Regions from separate parts of the Streptomyces sp. NPDC111516 genome, predicted to be linked through region 1. Evidence: riboswitches for the same ligand, from Rfam matches in the RefSeq annotation. Region 1 holds a riboswitch; the other holds the start of a gene.
What was found. Region 1 has a riboswitch for glycine ahead of gcvT (glycine cleavage system aminomethyltransferase GcvT). Riboswitches for the same ligand answer to the same signal wherever they lie in the genome.
Positions count from the first base shown of each region.

Region 2: another riboswitch for glycine. It lies ahead of gcvP (aminomethyl-transferring glycine dehydrogenase); the one in region 1 lies ahead of gcvT (glycine cleavage system aminomethyltransferase GcvT).

Region 1 covers NZ_JBVKBV010000008.1:144,020-148,444, forward strand. The annotation lists gene glyA (serine hydroxymethyltransferase) at 1-181, opposite strand, end outside; gene gcvH (glycine cleavage system protein GcvH) at 200-577, opposite strand; gene gcvT (glycine cleavage system aminomethyltransferase GcvT) at 669-1,835, opposite strand; glycine riboswitch at 1,976-2,073, opposite strand; gene ACZ7L9_RS17900 (AAA family ATPase) at 2,233-2,934, shown strand; gene ACZ7L9_RS17905 (enhanced serine sensitivity protein SseB) at 2,971-3,741, shown strand; gene ACZ7L9_RS17910 (enhanced serine sensitivity protein SseB C-terminal domain-containing protein) at 3,922-4,425, shown strand, end outside.
Region 2 covers NZ_JBVKBV010000015.1:166,645-171,069, reverse strand. The annotation lists gene ACZ7L9_RS25970 (DNA polymerase IV) at 1-679, shown strand, start outside; gene ACZ7L9_RS25965 (PRC-barrel domain-containing protein) at 604-972, opposite strand; glycine riboswitch at 1,085-1,181, shown strand; gene gcvP (aminomethyl-transferring glycine dehydrogenase) at 1,374-4,259, shown strand; gene ACZ7L9_RS25955 (DUF5999 family protein) at 4,347-4,425, opposite strand, start outside.

The DNA.
Region 1 (4,425 bases):
CCGGGTAGCCCTCGGCGTACTTGTTGGTGAGGACGGAGCCCTGGGCCTCCATGACCGCGACCGGAGCGAAGTTCTCCGAGGCGATCATTTCGAGGGTGGACTGCTGACGGTGGAGCTCGGCGTCGACAGCGGCGGCGACGTCCGGGTCCAGCTCGTGGAGGGAGGAGTTGAGAAGCGACATCAGGTGGTCCCTTGGGTCTCAGTTGCCGGAGAACTGGGCGTACTCGTCGGCGGAGAGCAGGTCCTTCGGCTCCTCCGCGACGCGTACCTTGAACAGCCAGCCGCCCTCGAACGGAGCGGAGTTCACCAGCGACGGGTCGTCCACGACGTCCTGGTTCGCGGCGGTGACCTCACCGGTCACCGGTGAGTACAGGTCGCTCACCGACTTGGTCGACTCCAGCTCGCCGCAGGTCTCGCCTGCGGTAACCGTGTCACCGACCTCGGGGAGCTGGGCGTAGACGACATCGCCGAGCGCGTTGGCGGCGAATTCGGTGATACCGATCGTGGCCACACCGTCCTCGACGGCCGACAGCCACTCGTGCTCCTTGCTGTAACGCAGCTGCTGGGGGTTGCTCATGACCTGAATTCTCCTGTACGCGGGGGAGTGCTGATGAACGGTGGTCTTACGGTGTGAGACGGGACTACGTCACTTCCGAGGTGCGCGGACGTCACTTCTGACGCTTGTAGAACGGCAGCGCCACGACTTCGTACGGCTCGTGGCTGCCCCGGATGTCCACTCCGACGCCCGGGGTACCGGGCGTGGCGTGCGCGGCGTCCACGTACGCCATGGCGATCGGCTTGCCCAGGGTGGGCGACGGGGCGCCCGAGGTGACCTCGCCGACGACCTCGCCCCCGGCGACCACGGAAAAACCGGCGCGCGGCACGCGGCGGCCCTCGGCGACCAGGCCGACCAGCTTGCGGGGCGGGGCGGTCTCGGCGCGCTCGGCGGCGGCCTTCAGGGCCTCGCGGCCGACGAAGTCGCCCTCCTTCTCGAACTTCACGACCCGGCCCAGACCGGCGTCGAACGGGGTCAGCCCGGTGGTCAGCTCGTGCCCGTAGAGCGGCATGCCGGCCTCCAGGCGCAGGGTGTCCCGGCAGGAGAGACCGCACGGGATCAGGCCGCGGGAGGCGCCCGCCTCGGTGAGGGCCTTCCACAGCTGCTCGGCGTGCTCGGGGGCGACGAACAGTTCGAAGCCGTCCTCGCCGGTGTAGCCGGTACGGGCGATCAGTGCGGGGACACCGGCGACGGTGCCGGGCAGGCCGGCGTAGTACTTCAGGCCGTCCAGGTCGGCATCGGTGACGGAGGCGAGGATGGCGGGGGACTCGGGGCCCTGGACGGCGAGCAGCGCGTACGCGTCGCGGTCGTCGCGCACCTCGGTGTCGAAGCCGTCGGCCCGCGCGGTCAGCGCGTCGAGCACGATCTGGGCGTTCCCGGCGTTGGCGACGACCATGTATTCGGTGTCACCCAGGCGGTAGACGATCAGGTCGTCGAGGATGCCGCCGTCCTCGGCGCAGATCATCGTGTAGCGGGCACGGCCCACGGCGACGGTGGCGATGTTGCCGACCAGCGCGAAGTTGAGGAAGGCCGCCGCCTCGGGGCCGGTGACGGTGATCTCGCCCATGTGCGACAGGTCGAAGAGACCGGCCCTGGTGCGGACCGCGTTGTGCTCGTCGCGCTCGCTGCCGTACCGCAGGGGCATGTCCCAGCCCGCGAAGTCGGTCATGGTCGCGCCCAGCGAACGGTGCAGGGCTTGAAGAGGGCTGTGGCGCGAAGCGCCTTCCGGCAGGGCGGTGGTGGGCGACGGGTGGGAGGTGCGACGGGGGGCGGTGCTCATGGATGTGGCTCCCAGGGCATGACGACGGGGACGATCCCTCCCCATCTGTCATCGGAACCTGAGAGGTTCGCCGAGAGCCCCTGGAGGGTTCGGCTTGCACCTTGGGTGGAGCCGCAGAGCGGCCCGCTTTTCAGATCTGCCTCATCCACGCGGTACGGGGCCTGAGAGATTCAAGGGAGGAACTTGCTCCTTCGGCGCCCGGCACAAGCAGTGACCGGAACTCTCCCGCGCGGATTCAAGCGGCCTTTATGCAGTTGGCCCGGTCATCATCGCACGCATCGCGCCGGAGCGGGCCCCCGGTCCCTCGCGGGAATCAACGGCGTGGACGGTTGTGCCGCATTACCTTTTCTTTACACTTCAGGGGCATGCGTGCGGTGACCCGACAGGGGGAGGGGCGATGACGTTGCAGCGGTACGTGACGACCGCGGGGACCGCGCACGGCGCGATGCCCGCACAACCGGGGGCGCCGCCCGCCACGGAAGCGCGCGGCCCGCACGCGCCCGTCGTGCGGGACCTGCGGGAGCGGGGCGGGCGCAGCCCGCGCAGCCTGCACTTCGCGGCGGGCGACGTGGTGGTGGTGTCCGGGCTGCCCGGCAGCGGCAAATCCACGCTCATCCGGCGGGCGGTGACGACGGCCCACGCCGTCGATTCCCAGGACACCCGGGACCGCTGGGCGGGGCTCGTGCCCGGGTTATTGCCGTACGCCCTCTACCGTCCCCTCGTCCGCGTCGCCCACTACCGGGGGCTGTGGCGGGCGCTGCGCTCCGGAGAGTCCGTCGTCGTCCACGACTGCGGAACCCAGGCGTGGGTACGCGGCTGGCTGGCCCGTGCCGCGCGGCGCCGGGGCCGCGTCCTGCACCTCGTCCTGCTCGACGTCACGCCGCAGACGGCGAGGGACGGCCAGCGGGAACGCGGCCGCGGCGTCTCCGGATACGCCTTCGCCCGGCACCGCAGGGCGGTGGGGAGGCTGCTGCGGGGCGCTGAGACCGGCCTGCTGCCGCCGGGGTGCGCCTCGGCGGTGCTGCTGGACCGGGAGGCGGCCGGGCTGCTGGCCCGGATCGCGTTCGCGGACGCACAGGGCCCGGGAGCCGGACGTTAACCTTCTGCCGGAAGGCTCGGGGAAGAAGGGGAAGCAGTGGACATTCCGGCACAGGGCCAGTCCCATCCGCAGAGCGGATGGCCCGCCAATGAGCTCGAAGAGGTGCTGATGGCCTCGGTGGGCAGCCCGGAGGCGGGCGGACGGCTCGTCGAGGTGCTCGGGCGCAGCCAGGTCTGGGTGCCCCTGCCGGGCGGCGGCGGACCCGACTCACCCGACCTGGACCTGCCGACGCTGGAGATCGAGGGTGCCGCGTACGTCCCCGTATTCAGCTCCGAACAGCAGTTCCTCAGCTGTGTCGGCAACGCCATGTCATTCGCCGTCGCACCCGCCCGCGATTTCGCCCGCGGACTGCCCCCGCAGCTCGGCATCGCGGTGAACCCGGGTGGCGCCGTCGGGATGCCGCTGCCGCCGCCCGCCGTGGCCGAGCTCTGCCGCGCCGGACGCACCCCACTGGACGGACCGGCCAGCGGCGGCCGGGTCCGGCTGTACGAGCCGGACTGGAAGGAGGAGCCCGTCGACTTCCTCGCCGCGGCGGCCGGCGAATTCGAGGAGAGCGGTGTCGTGCTCACCGCGCGCCGGACACTGGCCAGCATCGAGGGGGGCGAGCCCGTCCTCTTCATAGGCGTGGAGTTCTCCACCTGGGAGGGCGCCGGGCGCAATGCCCCCATGGACGCCCTCGGCCGTGCGCTCGGCCGCGTCGAGGTGCCCTGGCCGGTCAATCTGGTCCTGCTCGATGTGGCGCAGGACCCGGTCGCGGACTGGATGCGGGAGAAGGTCCGGCCGTTCTACCGGCGCGCCGGCCAGTAGCACCCGGCGCCGTGCCCGCGGACGCCTTCGGAGCGGATCAGCACGTCGACCCAGGGCGTCAAGTCGGTGTCAGGACCGGCGCATAAGCTGGTTTGATGGCTGGTGCCACGGCACCATGCCGCACCCGTGTGCCCCGGGAGCGGCGGGCCGACACAGTGGATCGAAGAGGGGCGGGACCAGGTGAGTGCGTCAGGCACCGCGGCGGCCGGGCAGGTCGAGCACATGCTGCGCCAAGTGACGCCCGGGCGCTACGACGCGTACGAGGCACTGCTGCAGGCCCTCGCGAACGACCGGATCTGGATGCTCCTCTGGCACGGTCAGGCGGGCTCGCCCGACGCCCAGTACGGGAACATGGAGGTCGACGGCCTCGGCTACGCCCCCTGTGTGACCTCCGCCCAGGAACTCTCCGCCAGCGGCTGGAACCGGGCCCACGAGCTCGTCACCGGCCGCGACATCGCCCGCGCCCTCTTCCCCGACCGCTGGGGCATCTGGCTCAACCCGCACGCCCCGGGCGGCGGCGTCGGCATCCCCTGGCTGGACCTGCGCCGGATCGCCACCGGCCTCGACCGGATGCCCGCGGGCCCGCTCCGGCTCACCGAACCGGCCATCGAGATCCCGCAGTTCTACGGCCTGCTCACGCAGAACGCCCACCACACCACCGCGATCCGCTCGCTGCGCCGCGCC
Region 2 (4,425 bases), on a different contig from region 1:
CGACCGGGTGCGGGTCAGGACGGAGGTGGAGCGGCTGGCGGGCCGATGCGTCCAGCGGCTGCGGGACGCGGGGCGGTCCGGGCGGACGGTGGTGCTGAAGGTGCGCAGGTACGACTTCTCCACGCTCACGAGGTCCGAGACGCTCCGTGGGCCGACGGACGACCCCGCGGTGGTCCGGGAGGCCGCCGCGCGGCTCCTTGAGGCGGTGGACACCACCGGAGGCGTACGACTCCTGGGGGTGGGCGTCACGGGGCTCGCCGACTACACGCAGGAGGACCTCTTCGCGCAGGCCGCCGGTGAGCGGGCCGCGACGGGGGAAGCGGCAGAGGAGGAAGCGGTGAACGAGGGGGACGAGCCGGCCGGTGGGGCGGGGGAGGCGGCCCCCGAGAACTCCGAACAGCTCGCCGCGCGGCGCTGGCCCGCCGGACACGACGTGCGCCATGACGTCTACGGCCATGGCTGGGTGCAGGGCAGCGGTGTCGGCCGGGTGACGGTGCGGTTCGAGGAACCGGAGTCGGCGCCCGGCCGGGTGCGTACCTTCCGGATCGACGACGCGCAGTTGCAACCTGCCGATCCGCTGCCGCTGGTGCGGAACCCGGTGGACTACTCGTCCTGGCCGGCCAGTCTGCCGAAGTCCCTGTCCGGGCCGGTCTCCTCGGGTGGGGAGTCCAGACCGTAGTGCCGGTAGAGCTGGAGCTCCTGTTCCGGTGAGAGATGGCGACCGACGCCGAAGTCGGGTGCGTCCTTGATCAGCGCCCGGTCGAAGGGGACGCGGAGCGAATCCTCCACGAACTCGCTGGGTTCCAGCGGGACGAACGCGTCCCGGCTGAAGAGTCCGGTACGTACGGCTGCCCACTCGGGCACACCCGTCGCGTCGTCGAGGTACACCTCGTCCACGGTTCCGATCTTGGTGCCCTTGCGGTCGAACGCCTTGCGGCCGATCAGGCTGCGCGGATCGATGTCGGTCTGCACGGTCCCTCCACTGGTCGCGGCTACTCCACAAGCACTACAAAAGTGCAGATCCGGGGGGTTGGCCACTCGAGAATTCCGCCACGAACCCCGCTGGTAGGCTGGTGATGGCTGCTGACCCCGTGCGGGAGAGTCCTCCGGAGCAAATCCGAAGGCGCCGAAGGAGCAAATCCTCCCCGGAATCTCTCAGGCCCCCGTACCGCGCGGACGAGGTCACTCTGGAAAGCAGGGCGGGTTCCGTGCGGCCGAGCGCCGTCGGTTCCCTTCCTCACCGACGGTGAAAGCCGGTACGCCACAAGGCGAGCCGGTGAAGCTCTCAGGTTGAGATGACAGAGGGGGAGGCCGTTCGGGCACCCGCGCCGCGGTGCCCCTCGCAGGTCGTGACAGACCAGGAGGCCTCCACCATGACCCCCCGTCGCACTCCGCTCTCCCAGCTGGAGCAGGGTATTCCGTTCGAACAGCGTCACATCGGTCCCGATGACGAGGCGCAGGCGAAGATGCTCGCCCAGGTCGGTTACGGCTCACTGGACGAGCTGACCGCGGCCGCGGTGCCCGATGTCATCAAGAGCGCGGAGGCGCTCCGGCTGCCGGCCGCCCGCACCGAGGCCGAGGTCCTCGCCGAGCTGCGCGCCCTGGCCGACCGCAATCAGGTGCTGGCCCCGATGATCGGTCTCGGCTACTACGGCACGTTCACCCCGCCGGTGATCCTCCGCAACGTCATGGAGAACCCCGCCTGGTACACGGCCTACACGCCGTACCAGCCGGAGATCTCGCAGGGCCGCCTGGAGGCGCTCCTCAACTTCCAGACGATGGTCGCCGAGCTGACCGGGCTGCCCACCTCCGGCGCCTCCCTGCTCGACGAGGGCACCGCGGCCGCCGAGGCCATGGCGCTCTCGCGGCGCGTCGGCAAGGTCAAGAACGGCGTCTTCCTGGTCGACGCCGACGCCCTGCCGCAGACGATCGCCGTCATCGAGACCCGCGCCGAGCCCTCCGGTGTCGAGGTTGTCGTCGCCGACCTCTCCGACGGCATCCCGGCAGAGATCGCCGAGCGCGGCGTCTTCGGTGTGCTGGTGCAGTACCCGGGCGCCTCCGGAGCGGTGCGGAACATCCAGCCGTTGATCGAGCAGGCCCATGAACTGGGTGCGATTGTCACGGTCGCCGCCGACCTGCTGGCCCTGACCCTGCTCACCTCACCGGGCGACCTGGGCGCGGACATCGCGGTCGGCACAACGCAGCGTTTCGGTGTGCCGATGGGCTTCGGCGGACCGCACGCCGGCTTCATGGCCGTACGCGAGAAGTTCGCCCGCAGCCTGCCCGGGCGCCTCGTCGGCGTCTCGGTCGACGCGGACGGCAACAAGGCCTACCGGCTGGCGCTGCAGACCCGCGAGCAGCACATCCGTCGCGAGAAGGCCACCAGCAACATCTGCACGGCTCAAGTGCTGCTCGCCGTCATGGCAGGGATGTACGCCGTCTACCACGGCCCGGACGGGCTGCGGACGATCGCCCTTCGCACCCACCGCTACGCGACGATCCTGGCCGAGGGCCTGCGCGCCAGTGGCATCGACGTCGTGACCGGCGCCTACTTCGACACGCTCACCGTGCGCGTTCCGGGGAAGGCCGTCGACGTCGTGGCCGACGCCCGCCAGCGCGGTGTCAACCTGCGGCTCGTCGACACGGACCTCGTCTCCCTCGCCTGTGACGAGACCACCACCCGTGCACAGATCGCCGCCGTCTGGGCCGCGTTCGGTGCCGACGGGGACATCGAGGCGCTGGACGCCGCGGCTGCCGACACGCTGCCCGAGAGCCTGCTGCGCACCGACGAGATCCTCACCCACCCGGTCTTCCACCAGCACCGTTCCGAGACGGCGATGCTGCGCTACCTGCGCAAGCTCGCCGACCGGGACTACGCCCTGGACCGCGGCATGATCCCGCTCGGCTCCTGCACCATGAAGCTGAACGCGACCACCGAGATGGAGCCCATCACCTGGCCCGAGTTCGGCGCGTTGCATCCCTTCGCGCCGGCCGAGCAGGCGCCGGGCTTCCTCACCCTCATCCGTGAGCTGGAGGAGCGCCTCGCCGAGGTCACCGGCTACGACGCCGTCTCGATCCAGCCGAATGCCGGCTCGCAGGGCGAGTTCGCCGGCCTCCTGGCCGTACGGGCGTACCACCGCGCCAACGGCGACGACCAGCGGACCGTCTGCCTCATCCCGTCCTCCGCGCACGGCACCAACGCCGCCAGCGCCGTGATGGCCGGAATGAAGGTCGTCGTGGTGAAGACCGCCGACGACGGCGAGGTCGACATCGAGGACCTCCGCGCCAAGATCGAGAAGCACCGTGACGAGCTCGCCGTGCTCATGATCACGTACCCGTCGACGCACGGTGTCTTCGAGGAGCACGTCGCGGACATCTGTGCCGAGGTGCACGACGCCGGCGGTCAGGTGTACGTCGACGGCGCCAACCTCAACGCGTTGGTCGGCCTCGCCAAGCCGGGCCGGTTCGGTGGCGACGTCTCGCACCTGAACCTGCACAAGACCTTCTGCATCCCGCACGGCGGCGGCGGCCCCGGCGTCGGCCCGGTCGGTGTGCGCGCGCACCTCGCGCCGTACCTGCCGAACCACCCGCTGCAGCCTGCGGCGGGCCCGGAGACCGGCGTCGGCCCGATCTCGGCCGCTCCGTGGGGCTCGGCCGGCATTCTCCCCATCTCCTGGGCGTACGTACGCCTGATGGGCGGTGAGGGCCTGAAGCGTGCGACGCAGGTCGCCGTACTCGCCGCCAACTACATCGCCAAGCGCCTCGAACCGCACTACCCGATCCTGTACAACGGCCCGGCCGGGCTGGTAGCGCACGAGTGCATCGTGGACCTGCGGCCCATCTCCAAGGCCACCGGAGTCACCGTCGACGACATCGCCAAGCGTCTGATCGACTACGGTTTCCACTCGCCGACCATGTCGTTCCCGGTCGCCGGGACGCTGATGATCGAGCCGACCGAGAGCGAGAACCTCGCGGAGCTCGACCGCTTCTGCGACACGATGATCGCGATTCGCGGCGAGGTCGAGAAGGTGGCCTCCGGCGAGTGGAGCGCGGACGACAACCCGCTGAGCAACGCTCCGCACACCGCGGCGATGCTGGGTGGGGAGTGGGAGCACGGCTACAGCCGTGAGGTGGCGGTCTTCCCGGCCGGTGTCCCGGCCGCGGACAAGTACTGGCCGCCGGTGCGCCGGATCGACGGTGCCTTCGGCGACCGTAACCTCGTCTGCTCCTGCCCGCCGCTGGACGAGTACGACAACTGAGGCATGAGCGGCAGGGCGTGACGCGGACATGCGTCGGGGCCGGTGCGGAGCTTTCTCCGGGCCGGCCCCTGTTCGTACCGGCCGGTGTCAGGCGGCCTTCATCACCCGACCGGTCTCCAGGGGTCGGTGCGGGGCGATGATCTGCCCGTCCGGCAGCAGCTCACCG